2 regions of the Serratia sp. KH_031 genome follow, and region 2 is predicted to be linked to the other one. Evidence: predicted binding sites of a transcription regulator. Region 2 holds the regulator's gene; the other holds the start of a gene.
The links. The regulator Fur, encoded in region 2, represses iron uptake genes when iron is present. The targets are predictions, from matches to a motif close to ATAATAATGAGAACNACTATCAA.
Positions count from the first base shown of each region.

Region 1: feoA (ferrous iron transporter A) is a predicted target of Fur. The motif match lies at 3,868-3,890, and genes of this name have one in related genera.

Region 1 is NZ_CM174496.1:4,480,846-4,490,453, forward strand. Features, by position in the region: gene ompR (osmolarity response regulator transcription factor OmpR) at 1-301, opposite strand, end outside; gene greB (transcription elongation factor GreB) at 499-975, shown strand; gene AC3ISQ_RS20340 (Tex family protein) at 1,087-3,423, shown strand; gene feoA (ferrous iron transporter A) at 3,992-4,216, shown strand; gene feoB (Fe(2+) transporter permease subunit FeoB) at 4,289-6,604, shown strand; gene AC3ISQ_RS20355 (FeoC-like transcriptional regulator) at 6,604-6,852, shown strand; gene AC3ISQ_RS20360 (YdgH/BhsA/McbA-like domain containing protein) at 6,908-7,189, opposite strand; gene bioH (pimeloyl-ACP methyl ester esterase BioH) at 7,319-8,089, opposite strand; gene gntX (DNA utilization protein GntX) at 8,130-8,813, shown strand; gene nfuA (Fe-S biogenesis protein NfuA) at 8,872-9,447, shown strand; gene malQ (4-alpha-glucanotransferase) at 9,504-9,608, opposite strand, start outside.
Region 2 is NZ_CM174496.1:3,518,840-3,528,447, forward strand. Features, by position in the region: gene kdpD (two-component system sensor histidine kinase KdpD) at 1-1,056, shown strand, start outside; gene kdpE (two-component system response regulator KdpE) at 1,068-1,757, shown strand; gene AC3ISQ_RS15765 (PadR family transcriptional regulator) at 1,754-2,389, opposite strand; gene pgm (phosphoglucomutase (alpha-D-glucose-1,6-bisphosphate-dependent)) at 2,565-4,208, opposite strand; gene seqA (replication initiation negative regulator SeqA) at 4,286-4,825, opposite strand; gene ybfF (esterase) at 5,063-5,863, shown strand; gene ybfE (LexA regulated protein) at 6,045-6,332, shown strand; gene fldA (flavodoxin FldA) at 6,515-7,042, shown strand; gene fur (ferric iron uptake transcriptional regulator) at 7,356-7,802, shown strand; gene AC3ISQ_RS15800 (beta-N-acetylhexosaminidase) at 8,030-9,608, opposite strand, start outside.

The sequences.
Region 1 (9,608 bases), 960 kb from region 2:
CATCAGCACCGATTTCCAGCCCAACGATACGATCGACTTCTTCACCCTTAGCGGTCACCATGATGATCGGCATTGGGTTGCTCTGGCTACGCAGACGGCGGCAGATGGACAACCCATCTTCACCTGGTAACATCAGATCCAACACCATCAGGTGGAATGATTCGCGTGTCAGCAAACGATCCATTTGCTCAGCATTAGCGACGCTGCGAACTTGGAAACCCTGTTCAGTTAAATAACGCTCTAAAAGCGCACGAAGGCGCATGTCGTCATCGACGACCAGAATCTTATGATTCTCTTGCATTGTATGACTCCCAAAGGCTGTATTGCCTGACTCGAATATTGTTAAGAAATGGCTCTATAACTGACAGCATTTAATGGTATACATTCTAGACGAAATTGTTACAAAGCTTATGCTTTTTCCCATTTATCAACAATATTCGTTAAAAGCCAGATAAAAAGAAGTGACTCTAGGTCAAAAAACAACCACGACGGAACCCGATGAAAACACCTTTAATTACCCGCGAAGGTTACGACAAGCTTAAACAAGAACTGGACACCTTGTGGCGTGAAGAACGGCCTGAAGTGACCAAAAAGGTCACTTGGGCAGCCAGTTTGGGCGATCGCAGCGAAAACGCTGATTATCAATACAATAAAAAGCGGCTACGTGAGATCGACCGCCGCGTGCGCTACCTCACCAAATGTTTGGAACATCTGAAAATTGTCGATTACTCCCCGCAACAAGACGGCAAAGTGTTCTTTGGCGCCTGGGTAGAGATCGAGAATGATGACGGTGATATCAAACGCTTTCGCATCGTCGGCTACGATGAGATTTTTGGCCGCAAAGACTACATCTCGATCGATTCGCCCATGGCGCGTGCACTATTAAAGAAAGAAGTGGGTGATACCGCCACGGTACAAACCCCAGCAGGCGAGGCATTCTGGTACGTTAATCAGATTGATTACCTGAAGGAATGACGTTTTCAGCGTTTTCTGAATCGCCATCTGGCCTGCTTTACTGGCAATTTCCCGTGGCAGACCGTATAACTGTCCCCTATTAATTTACCGCCCCGAACAGATAACAGACTTATGAATGACCCACTGAGCCGCATTATTGCAACCGAATTGCAGGCCCGGCCGGAGCAAGTTGACTCCGCCATCCGTCTGCTGGATGAAGGTAATACCGTGCCGTTTATCGCACGCTATCGTAAGGAAGTCACCGGGGGTCTGGACGATACCCAATTGCGTCAGTTGGAAACCCGTCTGGGTTATCTGCGCGAACTGGAAGACCGTCGTCAGACCATCCTCAAATCGATCGACGAACAAGGTAAACTGACCGAGCAGCTAGCTGGCGCGATCAACACCACACTCAGCAAAACCGAACTCGAAGACCTTTACCTGCCGTACAAACCTAAACGCCGCACTCGTGGACAGATAGCGATTGAAGCCGGCCTGGAACCACTGGCGGAGACGCTGTGGCAAGACTCACAACAGCAACCGGAACAACTGGCAGAACAATTTGTCGATGCCGATAAAGGCGTTGCCGATGTCAAAGCCGCGTTAGATGGCGCGCGTTACATCCTGATGGAACGCTTTGCCGAAGACGCCACCCTGCTAGCTAAAGTCCGTGACTACCTGTGGAAAAACGCCCATTTGGTGTCCAAGGTCGTCGAAGGTAAAGAAGAAGAAGGCGCGAAGTTCCGCGACTATTTCGATCACCACGAACCGATTGCCCAAGTCCCTTCTCACCGCGCACTGGCGATGTTCCGTGGCCGCAACGAAGGTGTACTGCAACTGGCACTAAACGCCGACCCACAGTTCGAAGAAGCACCGCGCGAAAGCCAAGGCGAGGTGATTATTACCAATCACCTCAATCTGCGCCTAAACAATGCACCAGCTGACGCATGGCGCAAAGCGGTGGTGAACTGGACATGGCGTATCAAAGTTCTCCTGCATCTAGAAACCGAATTGATGGGCACGGTACGCGAACGTGCAGAAGATGAAGCCATCAACGTATTCGCCCGCAATATGCACGATCTGCTGATGGCGGCTCCCGCCGGGATGCGCGCCACCATGGGGTTGGACCCAGGCTTACGTACTGGGGTGAAAGTGGCGGTAGTTGATGCCACCGGTAAATTGGTCGCCACCGATACCGTCTATCCACATACCGGGCAGGCAGCCAAAGCAGCAGTTGCCGTTGCCGCTCTGTGCAAAAAATACCACGTGGAACTGGTTGCCATCGGCAACGGTACCGCCTCACGTGAGACCGAACGCTTCTTTGCCGATCTGCAACAGCAGTTCCCCGAAGTTAAAGCGCAGAAAGTGATCGTCAGTGAAGCCGGTGCATCGGTCTACTCGGCCTCTGAACTGGCAGCGTTGGAATTCCCGAATCTGGATGTTTCCCTGCGCGGTGCGGTGTCTATCGCCCGCCGTCTGCAAGATCCGCTGGCAGAGCTGGTGAAGATCGATCCTAAATCCATCGGTGTCGGTCAGTATCAGCACGACGTCAGCCAGAGCCAATTAGCGAAGAAGCTGGATTCCGTGGTGGAAGACTGCGTGAACGCCGTCGGCGTTGATCTGAATACTGCTTCGGTGCCATTATTGACTCGCGTGGCCGGTTTGACTCGCATGATGGCGCAGAACATCGTCACTTGGCGTGATGAGAATGGTCGCTTCGATAACCGTGATCAGTTACTGAAAGTCAGCCGTTTAGGGCCAAAAGCCTTTGAACAATGTGCGGGCTTCCTGCGTATCAACCACGGTAATAACCCACTGGATGCTTCCACCGTTCACCCGGAAGCCTACCCCGTAGTCGAGCGGATTCTGGCGGCGACCGAGCAGGCATTGCAAGATCTGATGGGCAACCCAAGTACCGTACGCAACCTGAAAGCCAGCGATTTCACCGATGACAAATTCGGCGTACCGACGGTAACGGACATCCTGAAAGAGCTGGAAAAACCGGGGCGCGATCCTCGTCCAGAATTCAAGACCGCGACATTTGCCGATGGCGTCGAAACCCTCAACGATCTGCAAATTGGTATGATCTTGGAAGGTTCAGTCACTAACGTCACTAACTTCGGTGCTTTCGTCGATATTGGCGTACATCAAGATGGCCTGGTGCACATCTCTTCACTGGCTGACAAGTTTGTGGAAAATCCGCATACCGTGGTCAAAGCCGGTGACATCGTCAAAGTGAAAGTGATGGAAGTGGATCTGCAACGTAAGCGTATCGCACTGAGTATGCGTTTGGATGAGCAACCGGGCGAAGGCTCCCCACGTCGCGGCGGGAGTAATAACGCGCCAGCGCGCGATAACACCTCACGCCCAGCGGCCAACAAAGCCAAACCACGCAATAATACCCCTGCGGGTAACAGCAACAGTGCGATGGGTGATGCACTGGCCGCGGCATTCGGTAAAAAGAACTAATCTCACTCTGCAGGGCGGATAATTTCGCCCTGCATTTTTTGATATCCATCAATAGAATGTCTTATTTTGTTCCCGCAACAACGGATATATAAATTCCGATTCTTATGCTTTTTAGCAGCCCCCATCAAAACGATTAATTAGCTCGATGCGTAATACAGAATAACGTTGCCGATCATTTCTCGTCGAAACACAAATAGTTACCGCTCGCATTTAACTTTATCTCTCAGCGACAAACTCCCCTGACAGTAATGAAACGGATCAAAATGCAATGCGACATTTCGCAGACACAGAGAAATAGCTACAATTATGCAACTGTTTTAACATGATATTCGCATTTGCAGACCGTCTGGCTTGGTGCTAAAAAGAGTACAAATTTGCGACGAGATGAGCAAATGTGAACCTACTAACGATTGCTTACTAATATCCTTGCTTTCGGTATTGAATACGATAATTATTCTCACTAGTATTATCTCGTGTATTCAGCATCTCACGCCAAGTGATAAACCATTTCGGTATGCCGTCCCCTGACGTTCCCCCAGGAACGCCGAGCATGATTAAAGAAGGTTATATGCCTCTTCTGCCAAAACAGACTTATAAAATCGCCGGTTTCTCCACGGAAATCAGCCCGGCTTATCGCCAGAAATTATTGTCGCTCGGCATGTTGCCAGGTTCGTCATTTGAAGTGATACGTATTGCGCCTTTGGGCGATCCGGTCGAAATCAAAACCCGTCGCGTGAGCTTGGTGCTACGCAAAAAAGATTTGGATCTTATCCTGCTCGACGGCCAATCCTAACGACGCCGCCCAGTTTTTGGCCGCGCTCCCTTTGCCCGGCTTGAGTTCAATTTACAGACATCATGTTGGATTATGAAAAAACTCACCATCGGCTTAATTGGTAATCCGAACTCAGGAAAAACCACGCTATTTAATCAGTTGACCGGCGCCCGTCAGCGGGTCGGCAACTGGGCTGGGGTCACTGTCGAGCGCAAAGAAGGCCATTTTGCTACGCCACAGGCGCAGGTCACACTGGTCGATTTACCCGGCACCTACTCACTCACCACTATTTCTGAGCAAACTTCGCTCGATGAGCAAATCGCCTGCCACTACATCTTAAGTGGTGATGCTGATTTGCTGATCAACGTGGTCGATGCATCGAATCTGGAGCGCAACCTCTATCTAACGCTGCAACTGCTGGAGCTAGGCGTTCCATGCATCGTGGTGTTGAATATGTTGGACATCGCGAAGAGCCAGCATATTGCGATCGACATTGCTGCATTGTCGGACCGTTTGGGTTGCCCGGTAGTACCGATGATTTCGACCAAAGCCGATGGCATTGGCGTGTTGAAGCAGATGATCGACACCCACCAGTTCAACCAACTGAAAACACTGGTCAATTACCCTCCTCTATTACTGCAAGAAGTCGACAAACTCAGCGCAGCCATGCCGCAAAGCCTGCCGGAAGCGCAACGCCGCTGGATCGCGGTGCAAATGCTGGAAGGTGATATCTATAGCCATTCGATGGCAGGAAACGCCGTCGCCTTACTGCCCGAAACTAAGCTGGCACTGCAACAACAGCAGCAGGAAGATCCCGCATTGGTGATCGCCGATGCGCGTTACCAGTCAATTTCAACGCTGTGCGACGCAGTCAGTAACTCACAGCAGGCAATGCCCAACCGCCTGACCGAGATACTGGATAAAGTAATTTTGAACCGCTGGCTGGGCGTACCGATTTTCTTGCTGGTGATGTACGTGATGTTCGTCTTGGCGATCAACATCGGCGGCGCATTGCAACCGATCTTCGATCTTGGCTCGGCCGCTATTTTCATCCAAGGCATTCAATGGCTGGGTTACACCCTGCATTTCCCGGAATGGTTGACGGTATTCTTGGCACAAGGAGTTGGCGGCGGGATCAACACCGTGCTGCCGCTGGTACCACAGATAGGCATGATGTATCTGTTCCTATCATTCCTAGAAGACTCCGGCTACATGGCGCGTGCCGCATTCGTGATGGATCGCCTCATGCAAGCGCTGGGTCTACCGGGTAAATCCTTTGTGCCGTTGATCGTCGGCTTTGGTTGTAACGTGCCCTCCGTGATGGGCGCTCGTACCCTAGACGCCCAGCGTGAACGCCTGATCACCATCATGATGGCACCGTTTATGTCCTGCGGTGCACGCTTGGCAATCTTTGCGGTCTTCGCCGCCGCCTTCTTCGGGCAAGATGGCGCAGGCGTGGTGTTCTCGCTCTATATTCTGGGGATTGTGGTCGCCATTCTCACCGGGTTGGTGCTGAAATACACCATCATGCGTGGCGAAGCCTCACCGTTTGTGATGGAGCTTCCGGTCTACCACGTTCCCCATCTGAAAAGCCTACTGCTGCAAACTTGGCAACGCCTGAAAGGTTTTGTGCTGCGCGCCGGTAAAGTCATCATCATCGTCAGTATTTTTATTGGTGGCCTGAACAGCTTCTCGTTCAGCGGCAAACCGGTCGGCAATATCAACGATTCGGCGCTGGCTTCGGTGTCTAAAGTACTCACCCCGCTGCTGAAACCGATGGGCGTACAGCCGGATAACTGGCAGGCCACCGTTGGCTTGGTGACCGGTGCAATGGCGAAAGAAGTGGTGGTCGGTACGTTGAACACCCTGTATACCGCCGAACACATTACCAACGAACAGTTCGACGCGGCTAACTTCAATCTGTTAGATGAATTGGGTGGCGCAGTGCAGGAAACCTGGCAGGGCTTGAAAGACACCTTCAGCCTGAGCGTGCTGTCTAACCCCATTGAAGCCAGCAAAGGCGACGGTGAAATGGGCTCCAGTTCCATGGGCACCATGAGCACCAAGTTCGGTACGTCGATCTCCGCCTACAGCTACCTGATCTTCGTGTTGTTGTATGTGCCTTGCGTGTCAGTGATGGGAGCCATTGCCCGTGAGTCCAGCCGCGGTTGGATGACGTTCTCCATCCTGTGGGGATTGAATTTGGCCTACTCGCTGGCGACCCTGTTTTATCAGGTGGCGACCTTCCAGCAGCATCCGCAATACAGTTTGGTCGCCATTCTTGCGGTATTAATCGTCAACGCGTTGATCTTGTTTGGTCTGCGCAAAGCCCGCAGCCGCGTAACGGTACGTCTGAGTAATGCGACACCCGCCAGTTGCTGCAAGGGCCCGCAGGGTGATTGTCACTGATGGCTAGCCTGCTACAAATCCGCGATGCTGTGGCGCTGCACGGTAACGTGCAAGCGCAGCAACTCAGCCGGCAGTTAGCAACCCCGCTGTCGCTGGTCGAGGCCATGCTGGAGCGCTTAACCGCAATGGGTAAAGTCGAGCGTATCGAACAGGATAATAGCGATTGCTTGAGTGGCAGTTGTAAGAGTTGCCCGGAAGGTCAAGGGTGCAGCAGTACCGTGGTTTACCGCTTGAAAAATACTGACTGAGAATTGATAAAGAGGGCGCAGCTTCAATGAACACTGCGCCCTCACTTAATCGAGGTTACTTCTTGTCTTTGTAAATTTCAGCCATCGCGCTGAATTTACCGTGTTCACGACCCGCGATAATCACGTAGTACTGAGCACCCTTCTCATCCGCCTTTTTAGCCAATGCATCTTTGACATCCATCGGCGCTTCTTCACCGGTTACCGTTACGGTACCTAGGCTTTCATATTTGGTCGGGTCCTTTGCCACATCTTCTTTAGTCAACAGCGTCGCAGCCATTGCACCAAAAGACATAGAACCGACCACCAGAGCTGCAACAACCATCTTCAATGATTTCATAAAACGTCCCTCTAATATGGAATTTATAATTAACTATCCGCCATTAACCGTATTCGGCAGATACTCTATTTATTCTCCGATACCGTTTACATTTCGCGCTCTTTTGTGCGGTTAGCACGTCTCGCCACATCAACGTGCCACAATAAATTCGTGCACCGTACTGGCGAATTCATCGGGGTGGGAAACAAACGGCGCATGGGCAGCTTTCGGCATCACCACCGCAGGTGATTGCGGCCACGCTTCATCCAATAACGGTGCCACTTTGCGCGGAACCAGCCCGTCGAGATAACCATAAATCCGCAAATGTGGCAGCGTGAGAGCCGCCATCGGCTGGCGTAAATCGGCGGTACGCAGAATTTCCAATCCGCCATTCAAAACTTCAGCACTTGGCATCGGTTGGTTCAACACCACCGATTTCAATAAGCGTGCATCCTGACGAGCACTTTCAGTCCCCAGCGTCTGCAACGCCAAAAAACGCTCCACGGTACGCTGGAAATCAACACTCAATTGGTGTTGGAAACCTGCCAACACATCAGGGCGAATACCCGGCCATGCATCCTGCTCAGCAAAACACGGGGAGGTCGCCACGCTAATCAAGCCATTCACCCGCTGTGGGTGAGTCAATGCAATCTGACTGGCTATCAATCCACCAAGCGACCAACCTAACCACCAAGCTTGCTCCGGCGCAACAGCCAATACCGTTTCCGCCATCTGCTCCAGCGACATAGCACCAAAACCCTGACTGCGGCCATAGCCCGGCAGATCGACCAGATGCAGGCGAAAATGCGGCGACAATCGCGTTAACATGCAACCCCACACCTCGGCATTCAGCCCCCATCCATGCAACAGCACAAGATCGCGATCGCCTTCACCTATTGTTTGCCAATACAACGCAGTCATCAGTTATTGTCCTTGTTTCAGTCCGTCACGGAGGACGACTATGCTATCAATCCGCAGCCGCTGTTGGCTATGCCAACAACCATTACAGCTCGCCACTCAGGGTATATGCAGCTACTGCCTACGCCATCTGCCCCAAAAACCGCTCTGCTGCCCTTGTTGCGGCTTACCTTCTGGCGATCCATTGCATCCTTGTGGACGCTGTTTACAGCATCCACGCCCTTGGCAACGGTTGATCTTTGCTACCGACTATTGCCCGCCAATCAGTCAGTTAATCAAAAAATTCAAGTTTCACCGCTCACCAGAGTTAGCAGGAACTTTGGCACGTCTGCTATTACTCAACTGGCTACAAATCCGCCGAGAGCAATATCTGAACAGACCCGATGTGATTTTAGCCGTACCCTTACAGAATCAACGTTGCTGGCAACGCGGCTACAACCAAAGCGATCTGTTGGCGCGGCCACTAGCGCATTGGTTAGATTGCGAATATCGGCCAGCGGCTTTACGCCGTATACGCGCCACGGCACCGCAACAACGACTGGTTGCCCGCTTACGACGGCGTAATCTGCGTGGTGCTTTTCGCTGTGACGAGAATTTCGCCGGGCAACACGTCGTCTTGCTAGATGATGTCGTTACCACTGGTAGTACGGTGGCGGAAATCGCTAAACTGTTGCAGGCGCAAGGTGTCGCATCGTTACAAATCTGGTGCGTTTGCCGCACGTTGTAGTGCCACGGCAATGGGCGTATTATAACCTACTATAGAAGTCAACTATTGAGCTAATGCTATGATTCGTATAACAGATGCTGCACAGGAACACTTTGTCAAACTATTGGCAAACCAAGAGGAAGGCACCCAAATCCGCGTATTCGTGATTAATCCGGGTACTCCGACCGCAGAATGCGGTGTTTCTTATTGCCCGCCAGACGCGGTGGAAGCGACAGATACCAAACTGGAGTTTGAGAAACTGTCCGCCTACATTGATGAACTGAGCAAGCCGTATCTGGAAGACGCCGAGATCGACTTCGTGACCGATCAACTGGGTTCACAACTGACGCTGAAAGCACCCAACGCCAAAATGCGTAAAGTGGATGATGATGCCCCGTTGATGGAACGTGTGGAGTACGAATTGCAATCGCAAGTCAACCCGCAACTGGCCGGTCACGGCGGTCGGGTGACATTGATGGAAATCACTGAAGACGGTTACGCCGTCCTACAATTCGGCGGTGGCTGTAACGGTTGTTCAATGATTGATGTTACGCTAAAAGACGGTATTGAGAAACAGCTACTCGTCAAGTTCCCAGAACTGAAAGGCGTACGCGATCTGACAGAACACCAGCGCGGCGAGCATTCATATTATTGATTTTTAAAAAGTCAGTGATTTACCACAGGGCCAGTTTTTACACTGGCCCTGCTGTTTTAACCCACCGATACCTTCCTGCGCCGTTGATCCAAATCCTTCAATAACCGGTTAACCTGCTGATCGGCGAACATATCCTCCAGCTTGGTACTCAATTTGCGCCG
Region 2 (9,608 bases):
AAAACCGTGCTGTTATTGCCACAGGAAGACGGTAAATTGAAACAAATGGTAGGTGAAGAAGGCGGAATGTTGTCGGTAGACGAAGCCATCGCCCGTTGGAGTTACGACAAAGGTCAACCGGCCGGTGCGGGGACCGATACGCTGCCCGGCGTACCCTATCAGTTGTTGCCACTGAACACCTCGAAGCAAACTTTTGGGTTGTTGGCGATCGAACCCAATAACCTGCGTCAATTGATGGTGCCGGAACAACAACGTTTGCTGCAAACCTTTACCGTGTTGATTGCCAGTGCGCTGGAACGTCTGCATTTAGCACGTAGTGCAGAAACCGCTAAGCTGGACGCCGAACGAGAGCAACTGCGTAACTCATTGTTAGCTGCGCTATCGCACGATCTACGTACTCCGCTGACAGTGTTGTTTGGTCAGGCAGAAATCCTAACGCTCGATTTAGCGTCCGAGAACTCCCAGCACGCCACCCAAGCGAGTCAGATTCGTCAACAAGTGCTCAGTATGACCCGTTTGGTGAATAATTTGCTGGATATGGCACGTATTCAATCTGGCGGTTTTAACCTGCGTAAAGAATGGCAATCGCTAGAGGAAATCGTCGGTTCTTCTTTGCATATGCTGGAACCGATACTGAGCCAGCACGAGATCAAGGTCGAACTACCGCCAGAAATGGTGTTGATCAATTGCGATGGCAGTTTATTGGAGCGGGTATTCACTAACCTGTTGGAAAACGCCAATAAGTATGCCGGTTTCGATGCTATTATTGGTATTCGTGCCCACGTGTTGCCGGACTGGTTGGAAATGGAAGTTTGGGACAATGGTCCTGGTATTCCTACCGAGCAACTACAACTGATCTTCGACAAGTTTTCCCGCGGCAATAAAGAGTCCCCCATTCCCGGTGTGGGTTTAGGGTTAGCGATTTGCCAAGCCATTGTTGAAGTTCACGGTGGACGAATCTGGGCAGAAAATGGTGAACATGGCGGTGCCATATTCAAATTTATGTTGCCGTTGGAGAAGCCCCCGGAAATAGAGGGTGAAGGCTTTGATTTATAAACAGGAAAACTGTGACTAGCACACCAACCAATATTCTGATTGTTGAAGATGAAAAAGAGATCCGACGCTTTGTTCGTACCGCATTGGAAAGCGAAGGGTTGCGCGTATTCGAAAGTGAAACGCTGCAACGTGGGCTGATCGAAGCGGGTACGCGCAAGCCGGATCTGATTATTCTCGATCTGGGGTTGCCGGATGGCGATGGGCTGGACTACATCCGCGATCTGCGTCAATGGAGCGCCATTCCGGTGATTGTGCTGTCAGCACGCCATGCTGAGGAAGACAAAATCGCCGCACTGGATGCCGGTGCCGATGATTATCTCAGTAAACCGTTCGGTATTGGTGAACTGTTGGCACGAGTTCGGGTGGCGCTACGCCGTCACTCCAACAATTCGCAGGAAAGTCCGGTCGTCACATTCTCGGAAATTACCGTCGATCTGGTCAATCGGCGGGTACTGCGTAACGATGAGGATCTTCATCTCACCCCCATCGAGTTTCGTCTATTGGCTGAACTGCTGGCGAATTCCGGTAAAGTGATCACTCAACGCCAGCTGTTGAGCCATGTTTGGGGGCCCAACTACGTCGAACACAGCCATTACTTACGTATTTATATGGGACATTTGCGCCAAAAGTTGGAAGTCGATCCGGCACGGCCAAAACATCTGTTGACTGAAACCGGCGTTGGTTACCGCTTTATGCCTTAGTTTTGGCGAGATGTTGCCGCGGCGACTTCCGCTTCAATGACTTCTACCGCGGTAAGCAATGCCTGATTAATCCGCTCGACCTGCTCCGGTGATAAATCGGCGCGAATCATATTGCCACGCAAAACATGCTTCAAACGATGCATGGTTTCTGCAATACCTTCTGCCAGATTACCTTCATGCCGACGACTGCCGCCTGCCAAGCGAGCAAAAATTGCCTCAATGGTAGCGCGATGTTGTTGCAATTCGCCCTTACCGGCTTCGGTAATTTGGTAACTTTTACGTCCATTACCGGTTGTCACTGGCTCGAGAAAATCCTGCTCTTCCAGCAACGTCAGCGTTGGGTAAATCACCCCTGGGCTTGGCACATACAGACCGGAAGAAGCCTCACCAATCGCCTTGATTAATTCATAACCGTGGCTGGGTTGACGATCCACCAGAGCCAGTAATACCAGACGCAAATCGCCATGTTCAAATAAACGATGACGACCACGACCACCGCGCCCACCATGTTCATGCTCTTCACCATGACCACCAAAACGATGACGTCCGCCACGGTGACGATGATGGTGATGATGTTCTTCATGATCGCAATGATGACCACGGGAACGTTCTAAACCTAATCGATGAAATATCATCTTGTTAACCTCTTGCTATGTTGTTTTAGATATATCGAAGTAATTTCGATATATCTAATTTAGATCGATATATCTAAATGATCAAGAGTAAAAAGTAAAATAGATATATCTAAATTGCAGGCATAAAAAAAGCGCTGTAAAAACAGCGCCTTTAGCTTATCTAAAAGAAGGATTATTTAGCGGATGCCAGAACTTCACTGACAATTTCGACCGCTTCATGCTCAATTTTTTGGCGATGTTCAGCGCCCAAGAAGCTCTCACAATAGATTTTGTAAGCTTCTTCCGTCCCTGACGGACGTGCCGCGAACCAGCCGTTATCGGTCATCACTTTCAGCCCGCCGATAGAAGCGCCGTTCCCCGGAGCCGCCGTCAGACGTGCAGTGATCGGATCGCCTGCCAAGGTGCTAGCCTTAACCATTTCTGGCGACAGCTTAGACAGCGCCGCTTTTTGCGCGTGGGTCGCTGGCGCTTGGAGACGGTTGTAACTTGGTGCGCCAAAACGCTTGGCCAGACTGTCATAGTGATGCTGCGGGTTCTCACCGGTTACCGCGGTGATTTCAGCCGCCAACAAGCACATGATAATGCCATCTTTATCAGTCGACCAAGGCGTGCCGTCGAAACGCAAGAACGAGGCCCCAGCGCTCTCTTCGCCACCAAAGCCGAAACTGCCGTCGAACAAGCCGTCAACGAACCATTTGAAGCCGACTGGCACTTCTACCAGCTTGCGCCCCAGATCCGCGACAACACGGTCGATCATCGCACTGGATACCAACGTTTTACCCACTGCCACATCAGCGCCCCATTGTGGACGATGTTGGAACAGATAGTTGATAGCGACGGCCAAATAGTGGTTCGGATTCATCAAGCCTTTCGGTGTGACAATACCGTGACGGTCATAGTCAGGATCGTTGGCAAATGCCAGATCGAACTTATCACGCAGCGCCAACAAACCTGCCATCGCTGATTCAGACGAGCAATCCATACGGATGATGCCGTCGTGATCCAGATGCATGAAACGGAAAGTCTGATCGATAGAATCGTTAACTAGCGTCAGATCCAGTTTGTAATGCTCGGCAATACGCTGCCAATAGGCAATACCGGAACCGCCGAGAGGGTCAACCCCCAATTTCAAACCAGCACCTTGAATGGCTGGCATATCAACGATATCCGCTAAACCTTCAACGTAAGGCTGAACCAGATCCTGCGCGTGCAAATGACCGCTGTTCCAAGCTTGCCCCAGCGACTGGCGCTGGACACCTTTCAGTTGCAGAGTCAGCAGTTCGTTAGCGCGTTTTTCGATAACCGAAGTCAGGTTAGTATCAGCCGGGCCACCGTTAGGCGGGTTGTATTTGATACCACCGTCTTCTGGTGGGTTGTGCGAAGGAGTAATCACGATGCCGTCTGCCTGCGCGCCGCCTTTGCGGTTATAGGTCAAAATGGCATGGGAAACCGCTGGCGTCGGCGTGAAACCGTTGTTTTCCTGTACCACGACATCCACACCGTTAGCGGTCAACACTTCCAGCACAGAAATAAAAGCCGGTTCGGACAGTGCATGAGTATCTTTACCCACATAGCAAGGTCCGGTTGTCCCCTGCTGCTGACGAACTTCAGCAATCGCCTGAGCAATCGCCAGAATGTGCGCTTCGTTAAAGCTTTGGCGCAACGCGCTGCCACGGTGACCCGAGGTACCAAACTTCACCGCATGAGCCGCGTTACCCACCTCTGGTTGCAGTACATAATACTGCGACGTTAATTGGGCAACGTTAATCAAATCGCTTTGCTGGGCTGGCTGCCCGGCACGTGGGTTATTCGCCATCGACATCTCTCCCTAGTCCCTGTCTGGCGGCCGAGTACGGTATCGCCCACGACCGCAGTGACGGGGTGTTCGCTAAATTAGAGTGTTCCGCAAACTTTCTCGATCAGCTCCGCAGGGAACTGCATCGCTTGCATGATGTTTTCGATCATGGTGCGTTTGCGGCCAGTGTTGGTATTGGTAATCACCCAGTAAGGGGTACCTGGAACATGTTTTGGTTTGGTGTGCGCCCCACTTGCTAGCAAAGTCTGCTGATCGCCAGCGAAATAGGTGCGGGTACGGCCATGCAGCGCGTCAGTTGCAGCGGCAAAACTTGCAGCGTCAAGGGTATATAACGTTGAAAGCACTAGCATAAAACGATTGACGACTTTGTTCTGCTCGGCGTATTCGTCCGACAGCAGCAGTTCACGAACTGCACGTACACGATCGCGTGGACGCTGAGTTGCAATCGCCTTTTCCTGCTCAGTCGCTTGAACACCCACTGCGGAAATCGCTCGCACTGGCTGCCCTGCGGTAAATTTCAACATACGCCGTAAAATATCAGACGCGCTTTCTCCAATATGTTGCGTGTGGCTGGCAATATAACGGTAAAGCTCTTCGTCAACTTCGATAGTTTTCATCTTGATCCAGTACGTTTTTTCTACTTAAAACCTGAGACCAACTCTGGCGCTCAAGTCATGGGATTATAAGGTTAAAGCGTAAGGGCGAACACTACATCGTTTTCCCAAAAGGTAAAAGCAGACTAATACCTATAAGCGGCGTCATTTGATCAGCACCTTACCATGAAAAATCTACGGTAATCATTGGGCAGATCGATCTAATGCGATCATGATACCCTAACTAAATGTCTCTACGTCATGAAGTTCACGATGAAATTACATTATCAATTACTGCCAGCAGAAACCGAGAACCTACCTATCGTTTTGATCCACGGCCTGTTTGGTAATTTGGATAACCTTGGCGTGCTGGCTCGCTCCCTTAACCAGCATCACGCGGTAATCAAGGTCGATCTGCGTAACCACGGTTTATCGCCACGCGATCCGGTGATGACTTACCCCGCAATGGCGCAGGATTTACTCCGGTTGCTCGATGATTTGGCGATTGAGAAAGCCATTGTTATCGGTCATTCGATGGGAGGCAAGGCGGCAATGGCACTGACTGCCATTGCACCGGAACGGATTGAGAAACTGGTCGCCATCGATATTGCGCCAGTAGCGTATAACACACGTCGCCACGACAAAATCTTTACCGCATTGCAAGCCGTCTTGGCGCAAGGGATCACTCAACGCCAAGCCGCAGCACAGTTGATGCGTGAGTATCTGGACGAAGAAGGTGTGATCCAGTTCCTGTTGAAATCTTTCCACAATGGCGAGTGGCGTTTCAATTTACCCGTGCTGATCGAACAATATGAAAACATCATCGGCTGGCCGGGCGTGCCCGCTTGGCCGCATCCGATCCTATTTATTCGCGGTGGGTTATCGCCTTATGTACAGGATAAATATCGTGACGATATCGCGCGCCAGTTTCCACAGGCTCGAGCTCATGTTGTCGCGGGGACTGGACATTGGGTTCACGCCGAAAAACCTGACGCGGTATTACGCGCTATTAATCGCTTTCTTGGTGAAGAGTCAAAGCCGGCTGATGAAAAAACGCGCTAAAGATAATAGCTTAGCGCGTAAACATTGTTGTTTAAGCACCTGCAAGGTAAGATGGCGCGCTATAATTTTTGCCCCCATTCTGGTTCAGATTGGGAAGCAAATTTGGGTTAGGGTTTATTGACCCGAATTGTGTTAATCGTCCGGTATTCCTGGACTCAACTCCCTTGCAGTACCGCTACCTATGGCAAAAGAAAACACGGATCGCACGACGCTGGATCTGTTCGCAGATGAACGCCGTCCGGGGCGCCCGAAAACCAACCCGTTATCGCGCGATGAGCAGCTTAGAATCAATAAGCGTAATCAGCTACGACGCGATAAAGTGCGCGGTTTACGTCGTGTAGAGCTGAAAATCAACGCAGAAGCGGTGGACGCCCTAAACAAACTGGCGGATCAGCGCAATATCAGCCGCAGCGAGTTAATCGAACAGATGTTACTGGCGCAACTGGCGGACGAACCGCTGGGACATTAATCTTGTTTGGCATGGTGTTACGGACAACACCAGATCAACACCATTTTCCTTGGTATCGCATTAACGTGATAAAACCCAAGGGCCAATTTCTGGCATGATACGCATTTACCGGTAAGAGACGCACATTGGCTACAGGCTCTTATCGCGGCACAATTTATTGAATCTAAAGGGTTATACGCTATATGGCAATCGTAGGCATTTTCTTTGGCAGCGACACTGGCAATACCGAAAACATTGCTAAGACTATCCAAAAACAATTGGGCAAAGATGTGGCTGAAGTTCACGACATTGCCAAAAGCAGCAAAGAAGACCTGGAAAAGTTCGACATCCTGCTGCTCGGTATTCCAACTTGGTATTACGGTGAAGCTCAGTGTGATTGGGACGACTTCTTCCCAACGTTGGAAGAAATTGATTTCGAAGGCAAACTGGTTGCACTGTTCGGCTGTGGTGACCAAGAAGACTACGCTGAATACTTCTGTGATGCGATGGGCACTATTCGTGACATCATCGAACCACGCGGTGCCGCGATCGTCGGTTACTGGCCAACCACAGGCTACCATTTTGAAGCCTCAAAAGGTTTAGCTGATGATAATCACTTCCTCGGTTTGGCGATCGACGAAGACCGTCAACCAGAATTGACCAATGAGCGTGTGAATGCTTGGGTTAAGCAGATTTCTGAAGAGCTGAGCCTCGCTGACATTATTGGTTAATCACGCCATAGCCCTGTGAAATGCAGGGCTTTCATAGGCAGCAGATATTAAAGTAATAGAAGCTACAAATTTGTAACTTCTCACGTCATTACGGTAGACTGCGTCAACGGTTTATCCCGCTCATCAACGCATTGGCTGCACACCATGCAAAAAATGCTAATGACTCTTTGTTAACAATCGGCGGTTTCTATTTATAGCTACCGGTTCTATAATGAGACGCAATTAACTCTTGTGCCGACCGATGTTACAGGCGACAACGCCCTAACTTGTTTAGCCTTCACTTTGTTTAGCATAGTAACAGGACAGAATCCGCATGACTGACAACAATACTGCACTGAAGAAGGCCGGCTTAAAAGTCACGCTTCCGCGACTCAAAATCCTGGAAGTGCTACAGGATCCGGAATGCCATCACGTCAGTGCGGAAGATCTGTACAAAAAACTGATAGATATGGGTGAAGAAATTGGCTTGGCAACGGTTTACCGTGTGTTGAACCAGTTCGATGATGCAGGGATCGTGACTCGTCATAATTTCGAAGGCGGTAAATCCGTGTTCGAACTGACACAACAACATCACCATGACCATCTAATTTGCCTAGACTGCGGCAAAGTGATCGAGTTCAGCGACGAATCTATCGAAGTCCGTCAGCGTGATATCGCTAAACAACACGGCATCAAACTCACCAATCATAGCCTGTATTTGTACGGTCACTGTGAAGCAGGTGACTGCCTTGAAGATGACTCGCTGCACAATAAAAGATAATTCTGGGTAAGCCAGAATGCAGAAACCGCCGATAACAGGCGGTTTTTTTATACCTATGATTTACAGACAAAAAAATCCCCGGCAGCACCGGGGGAAAGATCATGTCATGAAATACTACAATTGCAGCGGCACTCTCTACGCGGTACTGCTTTACAGCTAACTCACTACCCTCTCACACTCACTTTACTGTTTGCCCACCCGCCGACACGCAAGTGGGCATTCAGTCATTACACTTTCACGGGTTCTGCACGGCTATAACGCTTGCCATCCGGGCTAACAGCACGGATTTGTACATCGCCTGCCACGGCTGGTTTAGCGTTGGCATCGTAACGTTGCCATTGCTTACCACCGTCGGTTGAGTACTCAATACCCAGACCCGGCAATGAAATGTTGGCTTCCAGTTTACCGCCCACAACACGTGCTCCAGGGACTGGCAGACGGTAACTAACGCCACCTTTATCCAGTTTGGCCAGTTCACGCTGTCCCATCAGGTTGGCAAAGTGCAGCCAATCTCTGTCCAACGTTTTGGTATCAACAAAGTGCGTTTCGCCACCTTTGTACTCACGACCCGCCTTGTAATCCTGCTCCCAGCTTGCACGGTGCCATGCACGCTCTGCCACCGACAGAACACGAGGGAAGTACATGTATTCTGCCTGTTTGTCGGTACGAACGACCTCGCTCCACAGTTGGGCAGACAGACCGAATGTACCCGGCCACGGTTTATCGCTCTTAGCGGTAAAGTGGTTGCCGTCACGGTCAACCGAGGTTTCGGCGTTCTGCGGCAGGTTGTCTGGCGCGAAGCTAAAGATCTTCTGCTCGTCGCTGAAGCGAGTGCCCCAGTAGTAACCGCTCTCGTTCGGGTTCACTTCATAAGGGAAATCGAGGTAGACGTAATCCGGGTTAGAAATCGTGACTTCGTAACCTTTGTTCGCCCAATCGTTGGCTGAGTCGAAACCGCCCCAATACAAGGTATCCCAGAAGTTCACGCCGACACGCTTAGTCGCGAAGGCTTTAGCATCTTTGGCGTCTTTCAGACCATCTTGCCAAGCCTGCATTTTTTCAATGCCGTGAGCATTTACCAACTTGCTAACTTCAACAGCGAAGTAGCTTGGTAGGTGCTCCATATCTTGAATTTTGCCGTCGCTGATCATCTTCTGGCAAACCTGAGACATGGCCCAAGGCTTATCTTCTTTGCTCTGATCGATGATACCTTTGCCCGGTTCAGGGTTCTTCACGTCGGTATAACCCGCACCAAAGCGAATATTTTTCGCTTCGTCACCACCGAAATGCCAAGTGGTCAGCGGTTGACCCGCTTCTTTGTGCATCTGGGCAATTTCGCCAATCACTTTGTCGACAAAGCGCTTAGAAGAATCCAAGCATGGGTTCAGGTAGCTCTTACGCTCATAGAACTGAACGGATGTGGTGTTGGAATCATCGGTCGGATCTAACAAGCGGAATTCGTTCGCACCTTCTTCATTACCTGCAGCATGCAGTTTCTGATAACGCGCTTCCATCGACACCACGGCAGCACGAGCGTGAGCCGGTACGTCGATTTCAGGGATCACATCAATCTGACGCGCTTGCGCATATTTCACGATTTCGATGTAGTCGTCACGGCTGAAGAAACCGGAACCGTTGTTGTCGCTGTTCGGGCCTGAACCCAATTGCGGCAGCAAACACGTGGTTTCACTCAGATCGTGACAACGCTTACTACCCACTTCGGTCAGCTCTGGCAAACCTGGGATTTCAATACGCCAGCCTTCATCATCACTCAAGTGGAAATGGAAGGTGTTCAGCTTATAAGCC